One region of the Paenibacillus amylolyticus genome, then DNA from elsewhere that is predicted to be linked to it. Evidence: predicted binding sites of a transcription regulator. Region 1 holds the regulator's gene; the other holds the start of a gene.

The links. The regulator Rex, encoded in region 1, represses fermentation and respiration genes when NADH is low (regulators of the CRP and FNR family bind a similar motif). The targets are predictions, from matches to a motif close to TTGTGAAATATTTCACAA.
Region 2: a site for Rex is predicted at 2,164-2,181, ahead of nirB (nitrite reductase large subunit NirB). Genes of this name have one in related genera too.

What each region holds. Positions count from the first base shown of each region.
Region 1 covers NZ_CP145892.1:4,254,837-4,264,475, reverse strand. Annotated here, with positions in the region: gene dinG (ATP-dependent DNA helicase DinG) at 1-1,120, shown strand, start outside; gene V6668_RS18825 (redox-sensing transcriptional repressor Rex) at 1,340-1,993, shown strand; gene V6668_RS18820 (amidohydrolase) at 1,980-3,287, shown strand; gene V6668_RS18815 (DUF5590 domain-containing protein) at 3,325-3,855, shown strand; gene V6668_RS18810 (hypothetical protein) at 4,156-4,683, shown strand; gene V6668_RS18805 (AAA family ATPase) at 4,676-6,178, shown strand; gene V6668_RS18800 (3-hydroxyacyl-CoA dehydrogenase family protein) at 6,312-7,184, shown strand; gene V6668_RS18795 (acetate/propionate family kinase) at 7,181-8,386, shown strand; gene asnS (asparagine--tRNA ligase) at 8,488-9,639, shown strand, end outside.
Region 2 covers NZ_CP145892.1:4,869,659-4,879,297, forward strand. Annotated here, with positions in the region: gene V6668_RS21675 (M42 family metallopeptidase) at 1-558, shown strand, start outside; gene V6668_RS21680 (hypothetical protein) at 738-1,061, shown strand; gene V6668_RS21685 (metal-dependent hydrolase) at 1,288-1,995, opposite strand; gene nirB (nitrite reductase large subunit NirB) at 2,271-4,700, shown strand; gene nirD (nitrite reductase small subunit NirD) at 4,758-5,084, shown strand; gene V6668_RS21700 (formate/nitrite transporter family protein) at 5,128-5,910, shown strand; gene V6668_RS21705 (YfbR-like 5'-deoxynucleotidase) at 6,196-6,825, shown strand; gene V6668_RS21710 (response regulator transcription factor) at 6,826-7,635, opposite strand; gene V6668_RS21715 (cache domain-containing sensor histidine kinase) at 7,640-9,601, opposite strand.

The sequences.
Region 1 (9,639 bases):
GTTGCAGGATCTGGAGAACCAGATCTATGTGACTCTGGGTGATTTGGTTCGCAAAGGGGACAAATTGCTGCTTGAAGTGAAAGAGGATCAGGATGATTATCAATCGGATAGTCTGATCACGGACATTACAGGACTGCTGAAAGATCTGACCACATTGAAGGAGAATCTACGTTTCTTCATGCGTATGGATGATGCCAAAACGGTGTACTGGATGGAAGCCAGCGGCCAATTCCGCAGCAAATCTCTCCAGCTGTATGCCGTACCTGTAGATGTGAGTGCACAACTTAAGGATTTATTTTTTGATAAAAAGAAAAGTGTTGTGCTTACATCGGCTACGCTTTCGGTAGATAAGTCATTCCAGTTCATGATTGAACAGCTTGGCTTGCAGGAAGCGGCCGAGAACAATCGGCTGTTAACGTCGATGTTGCCATCACCTTTCAACTATCGCGATCAGTCACTTCTGGTGATTCCGCGTGATTTCCCGAGTGTGAAGGGAAGTGTGGGTGATGCGCACTTTGTTAATATGCTGGTGCAATCACTTGCAGAGACGGCAATTGCTACGCGTGGACGCATGATGGTTCTGTTTACTTCATACAAGATGCTGCGACAGGTCTATGATCCGCTGAAGGAGGCACTGTCTGGCAACGACATCTCGTTGCTTGGGCAAGGCGTTGACAGTGGAAGTCGTTCCAAATTGACTCGCAGGTTTCAAGATGCCAAAGCAACGGTACTTCTGGGCACAAGCAGCTTCTGGGAGGGTGTAGATATCCCGGGAGAGGCCCTAACCTGTCTCGCTATTGTTCGACTGCCTTTCCAGCCACCGAATCATCCGTTGGTGGAAGCCAAGAGTGAGTTGCTTCAGGAACAGAAGAAAAATCCGTTCATGAAACTGTCCGTGCCACAAGCGGTCATCCGTTTCAAACAGGGATTTGGCCGATTGGTGCGTACAGCAAAGGACAGAGGAATTGTCATTGTTTATGATACACGGGTGATTGAAGCGTATTATGGTAAATTCTTTTTGTATTCATTACCTGGTCCCAAAATGGAGCATATGCTCACGGAGCAGATGGTTCCACGAATCACCGAGTGGTTGGAAAAACCTGCTAATGAACAAAAATAATGGTTGTTTTGTTCGTTATATCATTGCATGACACTATCGTTTGGCGTTAAACTTTATTAGATATTTCCGTATCCGATTAAAGCAGTTGCACGTAAGAACTTATAACCCAAATTACAAGGAGCATTCTGTATAAAATGTCACGTTTATCTTTGAGTTTTATACAGAATGCTCATCTTTTCATCTATTATTTTATCGTGGCCTTGGTAAGGGGGAGCAAGAATGAAATCGGATAAAATTTCGGAAGCGGTGGTACGACGTCTGCCTGTATACTTGCGTTATTTGAACGAGTTGCATCAGCGTGAGGTGGCTACTGTTTCTTCTCAAGAGCTTGGACAGAGGCTGGATCTGAATCCGGCCCAAATTCGTAAAGACCTGGCTTACTTCGGTGATTTTGGTCGTAAAGGGATCGGGTATGATGTATCCTATCTGATCGAGAAAATTCGTCACATTCTCAAAATCGATCAGCAAATTAATGTAGCTCTGGTAGGAGCGGGTAACCTCGGTCAAGCCTTGTCCAACTACAACGCATATCTGAAAGACAACATGAAGATTGTTGCTGTATTTGATGCATATGGACCGAAGATAGGTAGTCAAATCAACAGTTTGACGGTAAAACCAATGGATGAATTGACGGAAGCGGTTAAAATGGAAAACATTCGCATCGGAATTATCACGGTTCCGGATACGGAAGCCCAAAATGTAGCCGATCAGCTTATTGAATCAGGAATTGAAGCGATCCTTAATTTTGCACCAACCATTCTAAAAACACCGCCGCATATCCGCATTCACCATGCTGACTTTACAACAGATCTGCTTAGTTTGGCCTATTACTTGGATACTGGAAAGGACGACGAGGAAGATGACAACAAATAGATGGGTAATTCACAATGGCAAATTTGCTGTTAATGAAGGCGGCACAACATGGAACGTGGTCCACGGATACATGGTTGTTGAGAATGACAAGATTGTGCATATTGGTGAGACATTGCCGGATGAAGACAAAAATTGTACCAAAGTGGATGGAAAAGGACTGTTCTTCCTGCCGGGTCTGATCAATACGCATGGTCATGCAGCGATGTCGTTGCTCAGAGGGCACGGAGACGATCTTGCATTGCAAGTATGGTTGCAGGAAAAAATGTGGCCGATGGAAGCGAAAATGACTTCAGAAGACGTATATTGGGGAACTTCGCTATCGGTGCTTGAAATGTTGAAAGGCGGAACTACAGCTTTCCTGGACATGTACGATCACATGGATCAAGTTGCCAAAGTTGTGGAGCAATCCGGCGTTAGAGCAGCACTGGCACGTGGTGTAATCGGGTTGTGCTCGGAGGAAGAACAATTGCGGAAGCTGGAGGAGTCGGCTGCGTTTGCGCGTGAGTGGAATGGACAGGCAGATGGTCGCATTACAACCGTAATCTCGCCACATGCACCATATACATGCCCTCCTGACTACATAGAGAAGCTTGTGCAGGTCGCGAACGACCTAAACCTTCCCCTTCATACACATATGTCGGAAACGCTTCGTGAAGTCGAGCAGAACGTGGCTGATTATGGACTGCGTCCTGTGGCACATCTGGAGAAACTGGGCTTTTTCTCTCGTCCATCCCTGGTTGCACATGCGGTGCATCTGAATGATGAAGAGATTGAGATTCTGGCCCGTCATGATGTGGCTGTATCCCATAACCCGGGAAGTAACCTGAAACTCGCTTCCGGTGTTGCGCGGGTACCTGCGTTGCTGAAAGCAGGAGTTACCGTGTCACTCGGAACAGACGGACCGGCAAGCAACAACAACCTGGATATGTTCGAGGAAATGAGACTGGCTGCATTGATCCACAAAGGTGTATCTGGTGACCCGACGGCAGTGCCAGCAGGCGAAGCGTTATTACTCGGAACGTCATACGGTGCCAAATCCATCTTCTTGAATAATACCGGAGCACTTCAGGTTGGCATGAAGGCTGATTTTATCGCCCTTAACATTGAACAGGCACATTTCTATCCACATACAGACCTGATCTCACATACGATCTACTCGGCTTCTGCCAAAGATGTTGAACACGTATGGGTGGATGGAAAACAAGTAGTGAAACATGGCGAATGTCTGACGCTGGATGAAGAACGCATTTTGCGTGAGTCTCAATTGGCATTTGATGGTCTGCTTGCTCGTTAATTGCAGGACAGCATCATAGGGAAAGGAAGTTCGGCTTTTGAAGAAAAAAAAGAAGTGGATATGGATTTCGCTGCTTGCACTGGTTCTGATTCTGTTTGGACTTCAGCGTTATTACGTTCATGTCACGCAGGACCAACGCAAGGAAGAAGCGCTCGCCATACAAGCAGCACAGGAGCAACTGGGCATTACATCCTATGATGAATTGCGTAAGTACATCTGGGGAGACAAAGAAGGCTCTGACAACATCTACTGGACCCTGATCGGCAAAAACAAGGATAACCAGGATGTTATGGTCTGGGTTAAGTTCGACGCAAACAATCAACCGGTTAAGGGTGCAAACGCTGTACACAGTGAGCTGCTGCAGAATGGCATGTCCGAAGCGCAGATACGCAATCGCTTCAGTTCTGAAGTTCCTGCCGGTGAGATTAAACGAATCATGCCCGGAGTTGTGAATGGAATATATGTGTGGCAAGTGTATTATAAAGACGGTACGCATAACCACTATCGCTTTTATCGTTTTAGCAACGGAGAACAGGTGGACCTGGTCTATACACTCCCGAACAGCTAGAACAAATAGAGCGACATAACTAGAGAATTAAAGAAATGAAAGAACCGGCAGACGGATATCCGACTGAACCGGTTCTTTGTGTTGTCTGTAAACATTTTTGATTTAAATAGTTAAAATTAATAATTTATTCATATTTTCGCCTTCGAAATTGTATATACGATGTGATATACTCAGATATGTACTCAAAGTTATATTCAAAACAAATAATCCTGTCGAAATTCTCGCAGGAGTCAATGTGCACATATTCGTATATACCAATAAGCCAGTAGGTTGGGCCAAAATCTGGGAGGGGTAATTCACTTGAAGCTAAAAGTATTGCCTATTGCTATAACTGCCGTCATTTCAGCCGTTGTGTTGTTTGGAGGTTGGTTTGTATATCGTCAGGTGGCTGTGCAGAATCCGATTGAAAAAATGGTAACCCAGTACGATGGAGTCAATGACGTTCAATTAACTATTAACCGCAATGACGTACAATTGAAACTTGATCTGCAACCTGATGTTGATTTGGGCAGACTGGTACAATATATTCACAAAGAAGGACAGACCCTGATTGGAACACGCTCACTAAAGTTGGATGTTGTGGATCATTCCAGTGAAGCACTGGAAAGTTGGTGGGGTGATGCGATGTTCACCGTAGCTCAGGCGATGGAGAACAAGCAATACACCGAGATTACACCAACGTTGTCAAAGATGGCGACGAATGGAATTAAGGTAAATACAGCGATGGATGACAACAATGTATATGTCAGTCTCAGAGACGGAGATGCCAGCAAGTTTATTATTCTGCCGCGTGTGCCCGGTCAGATAGGAGTGTGGCCTAATGCCTAAGTGGACAAAAGAAGTTGCCATCGGATTTTTTCCCGTATTGATTATTTTCCTTGCTTTTACTGGTGTTAATATTGTTCCGATCCTGATTGCAGCAGTGCTTGTCGGAGCTTTGCTGTTCATGATGCAAATGCGTGGCGGGATTACAGTAGGCGCTGCACAGGAACGTAAACGGAAGAAAAAAGGACCTTCCAAGCTTACTTTTGAAGAAATTGGTGGACAGGACAGTGCTAAGCAGGAATTGCGTGAAGCGCTTGACTTTCTCATCAAACATGAAGAAATCCGGAAGTTCGGGATTCGCCCGTTAAAAGGGATCTTGCTGACGGGCCCTCCAGGGACAGGGAAAACGTTGATGGCCAAGGCTGCTGCCCATTACACCGATTCTATTTTTGTAGCAGCATCGGGTAGTGAGTTCGTGGAAATGTATGTTGGTGTGGGTGCCAGCAGAATTCGGGATTTGTTCAAGGACGCGAGAACTCGTGCCACCAAGGAAAATAAGGAAAACGCTATTATCTTTATCGATGAAATCGATGTCATCGGGGGGAAACGTGAGGGTGGTCAACAGCGTGAATATGATCAGACCCTGAATCAGCTCCTGACGGAAATGGATGGAATCTATTCTTCCGATACGCCAAGAATTCTGGTTATCGCTGCAACAAACCGCAAAGAGATGCTGGATAGCGCCCTGACGCGACCGGGACGTTTTGACCGCCACATTCAAGTGGACTTGCCTGACAAAAAGGGCAGAAAGCATATTCTGGAACTGCATGCGGTGAACAAACCTCTGTTGAAGGAAGTTAATCTGGAGAAAACAGCGGAAGAATCATATGGTTTCTCCGGTGCACAGCTCGAAAGTGTGATGAACGAAGCAGCAATATACGCCATGAGAGACGGGCTGTTAAACATCGAACAGCGGCATTTATCCCTGGCTATTGATAAAGTCATGATGGGTGAGAAGACAGACCGTGAGTCGAGCGTGGAAGAGAAGAAAAGGGTCGCCATTCATGAGTTGGGACATGCCATTATGGCTGAACTCGTTCGTCCAGGCAGTGTTAGCCAGGTGGCACTTAGTCCGCGTGGTCAGGCGCTGGGATATGTACGTCATAACCCGCAACAGGAACAGTTCCTCTATACGAAGCGCTTTCTGGAAGAGCAGATCATGATTGCACTCGGAGGAGCAGCTGCGGAGGAAATGTACTACGGTGGTCGTTCCACAGGTTCACGCAATGACTTTGATCAGGCCACCAATGTTGTACAGACGATGATGGCTTCGGGGTTGACTTCACTTGGTATTGTGAACATGGATATGGTCACAACCGAGGAACTGATGCGAGAGAATAAATTAATTCTGCAAGAACTGATGGAACAGACAAAGCGGTTACTTGAAGAACAACGGACAATTTTCGACAATTCACTCGACATCTTGATTCGTGAGGAAGTTTTGTCTGGCGAGCAATTTCGTTGTCAATTTCGTGACAGTGCCCTTCTACCAGCATAATTTATTTATGCTGGTTATTTTTTTTTACATTTCACTCGTGCTAAGATATTATTATATGTTGGGTCGAAATTTGTAATTTTCGGCGAACAGGGTACAATAGAGAAATAGAGAACCGAAAGGATGGAGCAGAACCATGTTTTTCAAAAAAATAGGAGTTGTCGGCGGCGGTACGATGGGGCAAGGTATTTCCCAGATGCTCGCAGCCAAAGGACTTGATGTGCTTCTCGTGGAGCATACAACACAAAAGCTGGATCATGCATATGACATGATCGAAACCAATCTGGATAAACAACTGGAGAAATGGGCGATTACAAAAGCGGAGAAGAAGTTGATTCTTTCCCGCATTACCAAGGTAGCTCATTTAGCTGAACTTGGAACTTGCGACATGGTCATTGAGACGATTTCAGAAGATCTGGATGCGAAAAAAGCAGTATTCAGCCAACTGGACCAAGTTTGTCCAAGCAATGTCATTCTGGCAAGTAATACATCCACGCTGAGTTTGACCGAGCTTGCAAGCTCGACCAAATACCCAGAGCGTGTTATTGGTATGCACTTTATTCACCCGGTATCCCGGGTTGATCTTGTAGAGATTATTCGTGGACTTAAAACTTCGGATACAACTTTCGAAGAGACCAGACGTTTTGTTGAAGAAGTAGCGGACAAAAAAGGAGTCATGATCTATGAATCACCTGGATTCGTAACTTCCCGCTTGATCTGTCTGCTGATTAACGAAGCGTTGCATGTATTGCAAGAAGGTGTTGCATCTGCTGAAGATATCGATGATGCAATGCGTATCGGATATAACTTCCAGCATGGACCACTCGAAATGGCTGACCGTTTCGGATTGGATTCTGTTGAAGCTGCACTCGAAAGAATGTTCCGTGAATTCGGAGAATTGAAATATCGTCCTTCTACAGTCCTGAAGAAAATGGTGCGTGCAGGACACCTGGGTGCCAAAACAGGCGAAGGATTCTTCAAGTACGACAAGGATGGTGACCGACTGTGAAAGTACTCGTAATTAATGCGGGGAGTTCCTCGCTCAAATATCAACTGTATAATATGACTGACGAATCTGTACTGGCTAAAGGTTTGGTAGAACGGATCGGAATGGATTCCTCCATTCTGACACATAAACCGACAGGCCGTGAGGATGTTACAGAAGTTAGTGAGATTCTGGAGCATACAACAGCGATCCGTAAAGTCATTGATATTTTGACTCACAAAGAAAATGGTGTACTGGATTCTGTAAGTGAAATTCAAGCTGTTGGACACCGTGTTGTTCACGGTGGTGAAGCATTTAAAGAATCTGCATTGGTAGATGATGCTGCCAAAGCTGAAATTCGTCGTTTGTTCGACTTGGCTCCACTTCATAACCCTGCAGCAATGATGGGTATTCGTGCGGCTGAATTAAATATGCCTGGTGTGCCACAGGTAATGGTCTTTGATACGGCGTTCCATCAAACGATGCCGGAAAAAGCATATCTGTATGCTATTCCGCGTGTACTTTACAAAAAATATAAAGTACGTCGCTACGGCGCACATGGTACATCCCATGATTTCGTAAGCAAGGCAGCTGCTGAATATCTGGATCGTCCAGTGGAAGATCTGAAAATTATCACTTGTCACGTCGGTAACGGCGGTAGTGTAACAGCAGTTAAAGGTGGCGTATCCGTTGATACTTCGATGGGTATGACTCCGCTTGAAGGACTGATGATGGGAACGCGTTCTGGTGACCTTGACCCAGCCATCGTACCTTATGTAATGAACAAGGAAGAACTGAGCGTAAGCGAAGTGAACTCCATGTTAAACAAACACAGTGGATTGCTTGCGATCTCCGGAATCAGCAGTGACATGCGTGAGATTACGGAAGGTATGGAGAATGGTGATGCCAACTCCACGCTTGCTTTTGAAATGTACGAATATCGTCTGCGTAAATACATCGGCTCATATGCAGCTGCAATGAACGGTGTAGACGTGATCGTCTTTACGGCTGGTGTAGGTGAGAACTCCGTTGTACTTCGCCAAAAAGTATGTGAGCAACTCACTTATCTGGGTGTTGAACTGGATGAAGCGTTGAATGCCATTCGTTCCGGCGAACCACGTCGGATCACAACAGCGAATTCCAAAGTGGAAGTTCTCGTTGTGCCAACAAACGAAGAATTGGTAATTGCACGTGATACACACCGAATCGTATTGAATTCTCAGTAATCTAACTGTAAAGTAAATATAGAATGACAAGGAAGTGCAGAGGACAGGCATATGCCTGCCCGCTGCATTTTCAAATTCAGGAACCAAGGGGAGATATGGGCATGAATACGAATTGTGTAATTCGTAATGTGAACGAGCATGTGGGCGAAACCGTAACAATCGGTGCCTGGATTAACAACAAACGTTCCAGCGGTAAAATTCAGTTTTTGCAGCTACGTGATGGAACCGGATATATCCAAGGGGTTGTTGTGAAAAGTGAAGTTAGTGAAGAGATCTGGAACAATGCCAAGAGCCTGACACAAGAAAGCTCTTTGTATGTTACAGGTATTATTCGTGAAGAACCTCGCAGTGCGTCCGGTTACGAGATGACTGTTACAGGGGTTGAGATCATTCACCTGACTGAAAACTATCCAATTACGCCTAAAGAGCATGGTGTTGATTTCTTGATGGACCATCGTCATCTGTGGCTTCGTTCTACGAAGCAACGTGCTGTTATGGTGATTCGTGCAGAGATTATTCGCGCTGTTCAGCAGTTCTTTGATGGTAACGGATTCACACAAGTTGATCCTCCGATTTTGACACCATCGTCTGCGGAAGGTACAACGAACCTGTTCCACATCAAATACTTTGATGAAGATGCTTATCTGACACAAAGTGGTCAATTGTATATGGAAGCCGCAGCCATGGCTCTGGGCAAAGTATATTCATTTGGTCCAACATTCCGCGCAGAGAAGTCCAAAACACGTCGTCACTTGATTGAGTTCTGGATGATTGAGCCGGAAATGGCGTTTGTAGATCACGAGGAAAGTCTGCGCGTGCAAGAGAAATTTATCGCTCATGTCGTTCAGTCCGTGGTGAAAAACTGCCGTGCAGAACTGGAATCTATCGGTCGTGACGTATCCAAACTTGAAGGCATCGTAGCTCCATTCCCGCGTATTACGTATGATGAAGCGATTGAATTCCTGCATGGACAAGGCTTTGATATTCCTTGGGGAGAAGACTTTGGTGCACCGCACGAAACAGCAATTGCTGAGAAGTACAATACACCGGTCTTTATTACGCATTACCCTGCTGGAATCAAGGCATTCTATATGAAACCAGATCCGAATCGTCCAGAAGTTGTTCTCTGTGCTGATATGATTGCACCAGAAGGCTACGGAGAGATTATTGGCGGTTCGCAGCGTATCGATGATCCGGAATTGATGCAACAACGTTTTGAGGAGCACAATCTCTCGGATGAAGCTTACCAATGG
Region 2 (9,639 bases), 610 kb from region 1:
AAAATTATGGCCAAAGCGTGGGATAATCGTTACGGCGTAGGACTTGCACTTGAACTGGTTGAAGCGCTGCACAAGGAAAAACTGCCTAACACGCTTTATGCTGGTGCAACGGTTCAGGAAGAGCTGGGGCTTCGCGGTGCACGTACGGCGGCCAATCTGATTCAGCCTGATATCTTCTTTGCACTGGACTGTAGCGCGGCGAATGATATGACAGGTGACAAACAGTCATTTGGACATATCGGAGAAGGCGCATTGCTTCGTATTTTTGACCCGGGTATGTTCACCCATCGCGGAATGGTGGAATATGTTCAAGATACGGCTTCATCCAATCAGGTTAAAATGCAGTATTTCATCTCACCAGGTGGTACCGATGCAGGTCAAGTTCACCTGAGTGGCATTGGTGTACCATCAATAGTTGTTGGTATCTGCGCACGTTATATCCATACCTCTTCTTCCATCATTCATACGGATGACTACGATGCGGCCAAAGAACTGATCGTGAAACTGGTCAAAGGTCTTGATCGGACAACGATGAATACCATAATTAATAACGCGTAGTAAAGGTTAAACGGAAAGTCCTTAAATAGGATGTACCTGAAAGAGATGTCCCGTCAGACCGGGATGTCTCTTTTTTTGTAATCAACTAGATTAATAGGTCGAACATTATGGAGAATGCCACATAAGATATACGATAATGGAAGATCAATAACCAAACACCAACCAGTGGGGGACCTGTTATGGCAGTGGGAAGGAACGGAAAATCAAATAAAGGTTCTAACAAAAAACCAAACGCTGCTAACACCCTCCTTAATGGAAGCCTCAAAGGGAAAAATCTCGAACTGATTGTAGCGGCGCTATTGGTGAGCGGAAAGTTGAGAGTGGATGCCGTCACGTTGTTTCGTGAGGCTACATTGGTTGTAGAATTGGTTGGTCAATATAAAACACTTCAAAAGGTCACACCCTCCAATTCAGACAAACTGGTACAATTCCTGGATGAAACTGGCGGCGATATGACGCTTAATGATGTTATACAGGCATTTCAGCAGAGGATCAATTCTTAATGGCCAAGAAATGAGGTGGACATCATGTCCGAGTTTGATGGAACCGGGTTTGCCGAACTGTTAATTGTGCTTATTCTTGTTGTTTTATTTGTATTTGGCTCCTCCGATATTGAAAGTTTATCCAGCACTCCAACAGCGACTTGATCTCATAACCCTCTTCTCATGGCTTACAGGTAAAATAAGATAAGAGAAATACCAGTCCTTATGTAGGACTGGTATTTGGTCATTACAGAAATAATGGCGAGAACGCGAACCACGCCAAAATGAGTGTGAGCACAATGCAGACATTCTCTACAACGGCCCCACGCTTGGTCCCTGTACTCATCAGATTCACCCGTATGCGCCACTTGAGCGGTGGTAACGGACGAATACCCCGATTGGTGAGTGAATCGGCCAACAGATGCATCGCATATGCCGTGCCTCCCGCTACCCAGATCTCCGGGCCCTGCTGCTGGGTCGTGCTGTAGAGTAAACCAGCCCATACCGCAGTTCCATATAAGGTATGCGTTAATCCCCTATGAGTTAGCGTGGTGCACAGCATAAGCAGGCTGCCTGCAATCAGATTCCACGGTGCGAACGCGTGACCATAGAAAACCAGCCCAAGTCCAATCGCAAACATCAACACTTTGCGAAGCGAACGCGAAGGCAGGAATGACACAAGCGCAATGAGGATCGCAAGCAACAGGTTCCATGGTTTGGCATGAACATAGAAGTACACAAATACAGCTGTGGGCAACAGAATCGTCTGTAACAACCTGATCAGACTGTTAGGCAAGGCTCTGGATACCAGCAGCGAATTAGGCTCATCAATGTCAGGCAATAAAGAACCAATCAGAGCAACCGTAACTGCTGGCGCGGTCACTGGCATACCGGCCAACTGCAGAACAGAAAGCGACACGCCTGTCCCGATAATAAGGTGGGATCTTCCCATCATGATGCAAAAACGTCCTTTCGAAGAAATCGGGAACAATACGGCCCAGTTCCGATTTTACAACGAAAACAAAATAAGAACAATAGTTCGCATTTCTTATTTGTATGAAAATAAATATAACTTTCTGTGATGGGGCTCACACTATTATATTTATGACTCTTCTATCTTTATTAGTGAATTAAATCACATAAACTATCGTCAACTACTTGTATAATTTCAAATATAAACCACTAAAATTGTTGGTAATGTACAGCGTCTATCCAAGGAGGCATACACACATGAACGGAAAAAAAGAGAAACTCGTTATCATAGGTAACGGAATGGCAGGAATTAGTACCGTTGAGCAAATTTTAAAATTAACTACGCGATTTGATATTACCGTTTTTGGCACAGAGCCCTATCCTAACTACAACCGCATTATGTTGTCTTATGTACTGGAAGGAAGCAAAACACTGGACGATATCGTGCTGAACGACCTTCACTGGTATGAAGATTACGGCATTACGCTGCACACAGGCACAACGGTTACACGAATCGATGCCGAGACACACGAAGTTGTGACTGAAGATGGAACTCGCGTTCCTTATGACAAAATCATCATTGCAACAGGCTCCAACTCCTTCATTCTCCCCGTACCGGGACATGACAAAGAGGGTGTTGTTGGTTTTCGCGATATCGCCGATTGCAATGTCATGCTGGAAGCTGCTAAGCAGTATAAAAGAGCGGCCGTTATCGGGGGCGGACTGCTAGGCCTTGAAGCTGCCAAAGGGTTGGTACAACTTGGCATGGAAGTTACCGTAGTGCATCTGATGGAAGATCTGATGGAGCGTCAGCTTGATCCGCAAGCTTCATCCATGTTGAAGGCAGAACTCGAACGTCAGGGTATCCGGTTCAAGATGGGTGCGCAGACTTCCGAACTGCTGGGCGGCGAACGCGTTGAAGGGATACGTTTTGCAGATGATACGGTTCTGAATGTTGATTTTGTGGTCATGGCTGTAGGCATCAAACCCAATACGGCTGTAGCCCGCGAAAGCGGTATGGAAGTGAACCGGGGTATTGTCGTGAATGACTATATGCAGACTTCACTTGAGAATGTGTATTCGGTCGGGGAATGTACAGAGCACCGCGGGGTATGTTACGGCCTCGTTGCCCCATTGTTTGAACAAGGTATGATTCTGGCGAAACATATCTGCGGTGTGGAGACCGCTCCTTATGAAGGTTCAGTTGTATCCACGAAATTGAAAATTTCGGGTGTGGACGTGTTTTCAACTGGTGAATTCATCGACAGCCCAGAGCACACCGTCATTTCGCACAAAGATGACTGGAAACGGACCTACAAAAAAATTCTGCTTCGTGATAATAAAATGGTCGGCGCTGTTCTCTTCGGTGACATTACGGATTCTGCCGAATTGCAGAAACTGATTAAAAATCAAACCGAAATGACCGAAGAATTGTATGGTTCACTCATGGGTACAGGCTGCGGCGGTCATAAGAAAGCAACCTCTGTTGAAACGATGCCCGAGGACGAAATCGTCTGTGGATGTAACGGGGTAACCAAAGGAACCATTGTTGATGTAATTACAAACCAGGGCCTTACCACTGTTGATGAAATCAAAGCCTGTACCGGTGCAACACGCTCTTGTGGTGGGTGTAAACCGGTTGTGGAACAGATTCTGCAATATGTACTTGGAGACAGTTTCAGTACTGGGGCTAAACAGGGCATCTGCGGATGTACTTCCATGGGACGGGATGAGATTGTAGCCGAGATTCGTGAAAAAGGATTACAAACGACCAAAGAGGTCATGAATGTACTGGGTTGGAGTCAGCCAGAAGGTTGTTCCAAATGTCGTCCGGCGATCAACTACTACCTTGGCATGATTGCACCAGACACACACGAAGATGAGAAAGAATCCCGTTTTGTTAACGAACGGATGAACGCGAATATTCAAAAAGATGGAACGTATACGGTTGTACCTCGGATGTACGGCGGGGTGACTACACCAGCGGACCTCAAACGCATCGCTGACGTTTCAGTCAAATATGATGTGAAAGCAGTCAAAGTTACCGGCGGTCAGCGTCTCGACTTGATTGGTGTTAAAAAAGAAGATCTGACCAAAGTCTGGGCTGAACTGGATATGCCTTCAGGTTATGCATACGCCAAATCGCTGCGTACGGTCAAAACATGTGTCGGCTCCCAATTCTGCCGATTCGGTACACAGGATTCCATGGCCATGGGTGCTCGCATCGAACGTAAATTCGAACGTCTGGATCTGCCAGCCAAGTTTAAATATGCCGTCAACGGTTGTCCGCGAAACTGTGCAGAGGCATGTACCAAAGATATCGGTATCGTTGGTAACGACGGAGGCTGGGAGATCTTCATCGGTGGTAACGGCGGTATTAAAGCAAGACTGGCTGATCCCTTATGCAAAGTGAAAACGGATGAAGAGTTGATTGAACTGTGCGGCGCCATCATGCAATATTACCGCGAGACAGGTAACTATCTGGAACGGACGTCCGAGTGGGTGGAACGCATGGGTCTGGAGCATATTCGTTCGGTTGTTGTGGATAACCTTGAGGAACGTAAAGCGTTGATGCAGCGGATTGAATTTGCACTTGAGCATGTTGAAGAACCTTGGCAAAAAGCGATTCGCAATGAAGAAGGCCAAAGTAAAATGTTCCATGGCATCGAAGTATCAGCTCGTCCATAAGTAAGCTTGCAGATTAATACTGCCGGAATGTTAAATATAGATAAGGAGTGGTTTAAGATGACGACAAAACAATCAGGCACCTACTTCCCTGCCGGAGTAGTTGAAGAATTCCTGCCACGAATCGGAAGAGTAGTTGAGATTAAGGACCATCAGCTTGCTGTCTTTCTTGCATCGGATGGTACCATCTTCGCTGCGGATAATCACAACCCCCATCCTAAGGGTGGGCCGCTGGCTGAAGGCATCGTGTCCGGGCATTATCTGTACGATCCGCTGTATGATTGGAAAATTGACCTGACTACAGGTCTTGTGCAAGCACCGGACAACGGTCAAGTACAGATGTATCCGGTAAAGGTAGAGAACGGCCAGGTTTGGATCGAAATATAGCGAAACGTTCAAAGATTGATGCAAAATAATGGGGGAAACCGTGATGTATACACCAAGTGTTGAGGGAATTATTGAAGCTGCGGTTAAAAAACGGGATCAAATGAACGCAAGCCTGTCACGATATATGGTTGCTGCCTTGATGGCTGGTGCCTATGTAGGGCTTGGCATCGTTCTGATCTTCAGTATTGGTGCTCCGCTCCTAGCGGCACAGTCACCACTGCAAACCATGTTGATGGGCATGTCCTTCGGACTCGCGCTCACGCTGGTCATCTTTGCCGGATCGGAACTGTTTACAGGTAACAATATGTTCTTTACCATGAGTACACTGGCAGGCCGAACCACAGTGAATGAAACGCTGAAGAACTGGGGGCTCGTCTTTGTTGGTAACCTGCTCGGCGCAATTCTATTAAGTCTACTCATTGTCGGTAGCGGCCTGTTCAAAACGGCCACACCGGAACATCTGTTATTCGTTGTCTCTGCCAAAAAGATGGCGGCGCCCGTGTCTGAGTTGTTCTTCCGAGGCATTCTCTGTAACTGGCTCGTCTGTCTGGCGATCTGGATGGCAGCTCGCTCCAAAGAAGATATCGCCAAACTTGTTCTGATCTGGTGGTGTCTGTACGCATTTATCGCAAGTGGTTATGAGCACAGTGTTGCCAATATGACTTTGCTGTCTTTATCCTGGTTGCTGCCAAACCACCCGGATACAATCACGATGGCAGGCTGGTTCCATAACATGATTCCGGTAACGCTTGGTAATATTATCGGCGGTGCCCTCTTTGTTGGAATGGCGTATTGGTATACTTCTCCGGTACGTAAAAAGTCATAATTCTTGATTCAACTGCACTTATGTAGCCTAGAGCACAACATCTACACACACTGAAGCCACGATGGATGCCGAACTCACGTTCAGTCACACATCGTGGCTTTTTATTGTTTGTCGATAAGCTGCTACTCTCTTGTACGTTTCCCTTTCATCCTCTCGTCCTTCTATAGAGAATTAAAACTTCATTTTACCTTCGTCGCTATCCGCGTTAATCCACAGTTGACATAACTGGCGTATAGTCGACTCATACTCACACTTATACTCAACCAGCAAAGGATGATCGCTTATATGGGAATTCACACATACTTCAGGTCACTGAATGATCTTGAACGTATTATTCGTACACCTGGCAAATTCAAATTCGAAGAACACAGCGTATCCGCCCATTCCTGGAAAGTCGTACAGTACGCCAAAACGCTCGCAGATATTGAGGAGCAACATGGAACCACCATCGATTGGAAGAAATTATACGAAATTACGAGCAGTCATGATTATGGCGAAATCTTCATCGGTGATATTAAAACACCCGTCAAACATTATTCACTGGAGCTTCGTTCGATGCTGCAAAAGGTGGAAGAAGGCATGGTTGAACATTTTATTAATGAAAATATTCCTGAAGAGTTCCAGCCTATTTTCCGCAGACAGCTGCGTGAGGGCAAAGACCAATCGGTTGAAGGACTGATTCTCGAAGTCGCAGACAAGATGGATCAAGTATATGAAGCCTTTGCTGAGCTCCAACGTGGCAATACGGAGAAAGAATTTATCGTTATGTACCGTTATGCCTTGGTCAAAATCAAAAATATCGACCTCCACTGTGTGCAGTATTTCCTGGAACAGATTCTCCCCGACATGATCGAAGAAGGTATCCGCTCCCCGTTTGATATTCGCAAAATAACCGAAGAAGCTCTGGCCCAGTAATCAGCTCAAGTCAACATGGTGCTCATCATCCATGGACAGGGCTTTTTTTCGTTCTTGCAATTGCAGTCGGTACTCGCTAGGGTACATGCCCGTTTTGTTTTTGAAGATCCGGCTGAAATAGTGGGAATCACTATACCCTACCGCTCCACCAATGGTCTTGATATCCATATTCTCATGAGTAACGAGCATGCGTTTTGCTTCATTAATCCGCAGACCTGTCATATATTTTAGCGGAGTCTCACCCGTTACTTTTTTAAAACACTTTCCTAGATAGTCCACACTAAAATGCATCTGTCCCGCCATGTCCTGAAGTGTAATCTCATGCATGTAATTCTGCTTCAAATACAGCTTAGCGGCCTCTGCGATATCCTCCGGCTTCACCTGCTCATCCAGCACGGCACTGACATGGGCAAGCGAATCCACTGCACTCCCAAGCTTCAATTCCATTGCATCCAGCAATGTACGAAGCTGTTCTTCGGACAATGGTTTGAGCAGATAATCCTCCACCTTGTAACTGATCGCTTGCCGTGCATATTCGAATTCATGATAACCACTCAGAATGACAATTTTCACATGCGGATAGGCAAAGTACAGATGTTTGGCGAGTTCCAATCCATTCATTACCGGCATCTGTATATCAGTTACAACCAGATCAGGTACGGAATGTTCGATCAGCTGTAACGCTTCCTGACCGTTCCTCGCCTCACCGATCACCTCGAACCGGGTGCCCAGTTCCCTGAATTTGCGTGAGACATTACGGCGAATCAGGGCTTCATCTTCCACAATAATCGTTCTATATTTGATTGTCATGGGTTCAGTCATGCTCCTTTCGAATGGAACCACCTATGGTAATCTGGACACCGCCGGAAGGCTTGTTCGTAATCTGCATGTGGGCTGCCGTGCCATACCATAATTTCAATCGGACCCATATATTTTTGAGTCCCATGCCGTTGATTTCGAGGTCAGGCATACGCTCCCACTCCTGTGACTGTTCGATGTAATGCATGATCTTGGCAAATGCCTCGGGTTCCATGCCAGGTCCGTTGTCTTCCACGTGGATCTGCCAGGTCTGCTGTACCGCATCCATATCTCCAGTAATATTCAGTTTCCATGGAGGGGTATCACCCAGTCCATATTTCATGACATTTTCGAGTAGTGGTTGTACCATCAGCATCGGAACCTGGATATACTTCATCTCTTCCGGAATATGAAACTCGTAGTGCAGATCATCCTCAAACCTAATCTTCATACACTCCAGATATCGCTCACAATAATCCAATTCTTGAGACAGGGGAACCCCGTTCTTACCCGGAGTAGGAATATAACGTAGCATAGACGCAATATTGGCGCAGAACGCGACAATCTGCTCATTCATGCCTTCTTCCGCCATGATGCTAATATTAGTGATGTTGTTATAGAGAAAATGCGGGTTCATCTGGGATTGCAGCGCCAGTAATCTCGCTTCTGTCTCCTGAGATTTCATCGCCAGCCTGTCCTGAAACGATTGCACAAGCTGTTGATTCAGCCGGATAAACGTATCATTCAGCTCATCCATCTCCCGAATAGAACCGGGATGCTCCAGCTTGAACAACTGACCGGAATCCTGACCCGACACCAGATCATTCACACCCGTTTTCTGAATAATGCGCTGCAAACGATGTAGCGGCAAAGTAACCCGTTTGGAGATCAGATACGAGAGAACCAGAATCAGCATGAGAGTAGCTAACGTCGCACCGATAAACATCACAGCCATCCGGTTGAGACTCGCAAAAAGGGACTGTTTGGACTGCATGACAATAACGGTCCATCCCGTCTCCTGTGACGTCATGTACGTCATCATCTGTTTGGACTGACTCAAAGGATCGCTAATCTCCTGCATCGTATCAGGCGGAAATGAAAGATTTTGAATCAAGTCCACATCATCGAAATGGCCTGCTTGAGAAGCATCGGCAGCCGAAGAAAGTGGAAACAACCTTGTATTTTGTTCATCCACTACATAGATCCGAAGATCGTTGTTATTCGCCTGCAATTCATTCAAATGCTGAAACAGGGTTCCGGCATCCTGCAAAATCTCAACAACACCCTGGCTGACATAATTGCCATCTTTGTATACACGGGTAAGAGAAATGTAAGGTTGATCCGATTTCCCCTCACCGGTCGGCATGGGCAAAGCTCCGCCCTCTAACAGTTGAATCACCCGCCAGCCGCTCCGCTCCCAGGTTTCCTTGTACCACGGTCGCTGAGTCAGATCTACAGACAGTTGACCGTTGAATGCACCCGCTCCCAGCATCTTGCCATTCACATCATAGATATTGGCCTGCTTGGCTGTATTGGAGCTGCTGATGATCGCAAGAATGACATCAATTAATGTGGTTGTATCCTTATACAATGCCGGATCACTCGTCATTGTCTGCTCGCTATTCTCCGCTGGTGCCAAGTAGTGACTGAAGTGTTCTTTGACCAGATTGGAGTACACGATATTCATGGAGAAGTTGTTCATTTTCACCACTTCCTGATCCAAGTTACTGACGATTGATACCCCCAGTTGTCTCTGCTGTTCTTCACTTCGATGACGGATGTCACTCGCGAGAAAAACATACAGGAGTCCTGCCACAATGAGCGAAAAAATAATGAATACCGCAGAGTAATAGGCAAACAGACTTTGCTGAAGCGTTCCAAATCGATATCGCAATCCCCACACACCTCGTCCTATGATGATATCTGTCACACCATTCGAAAATGTCCACCCAACAGAACGCTTTTGTCTATTGAGCACATCCCTTGTTCACAGTAAAGTTATCCACATAAGAATAC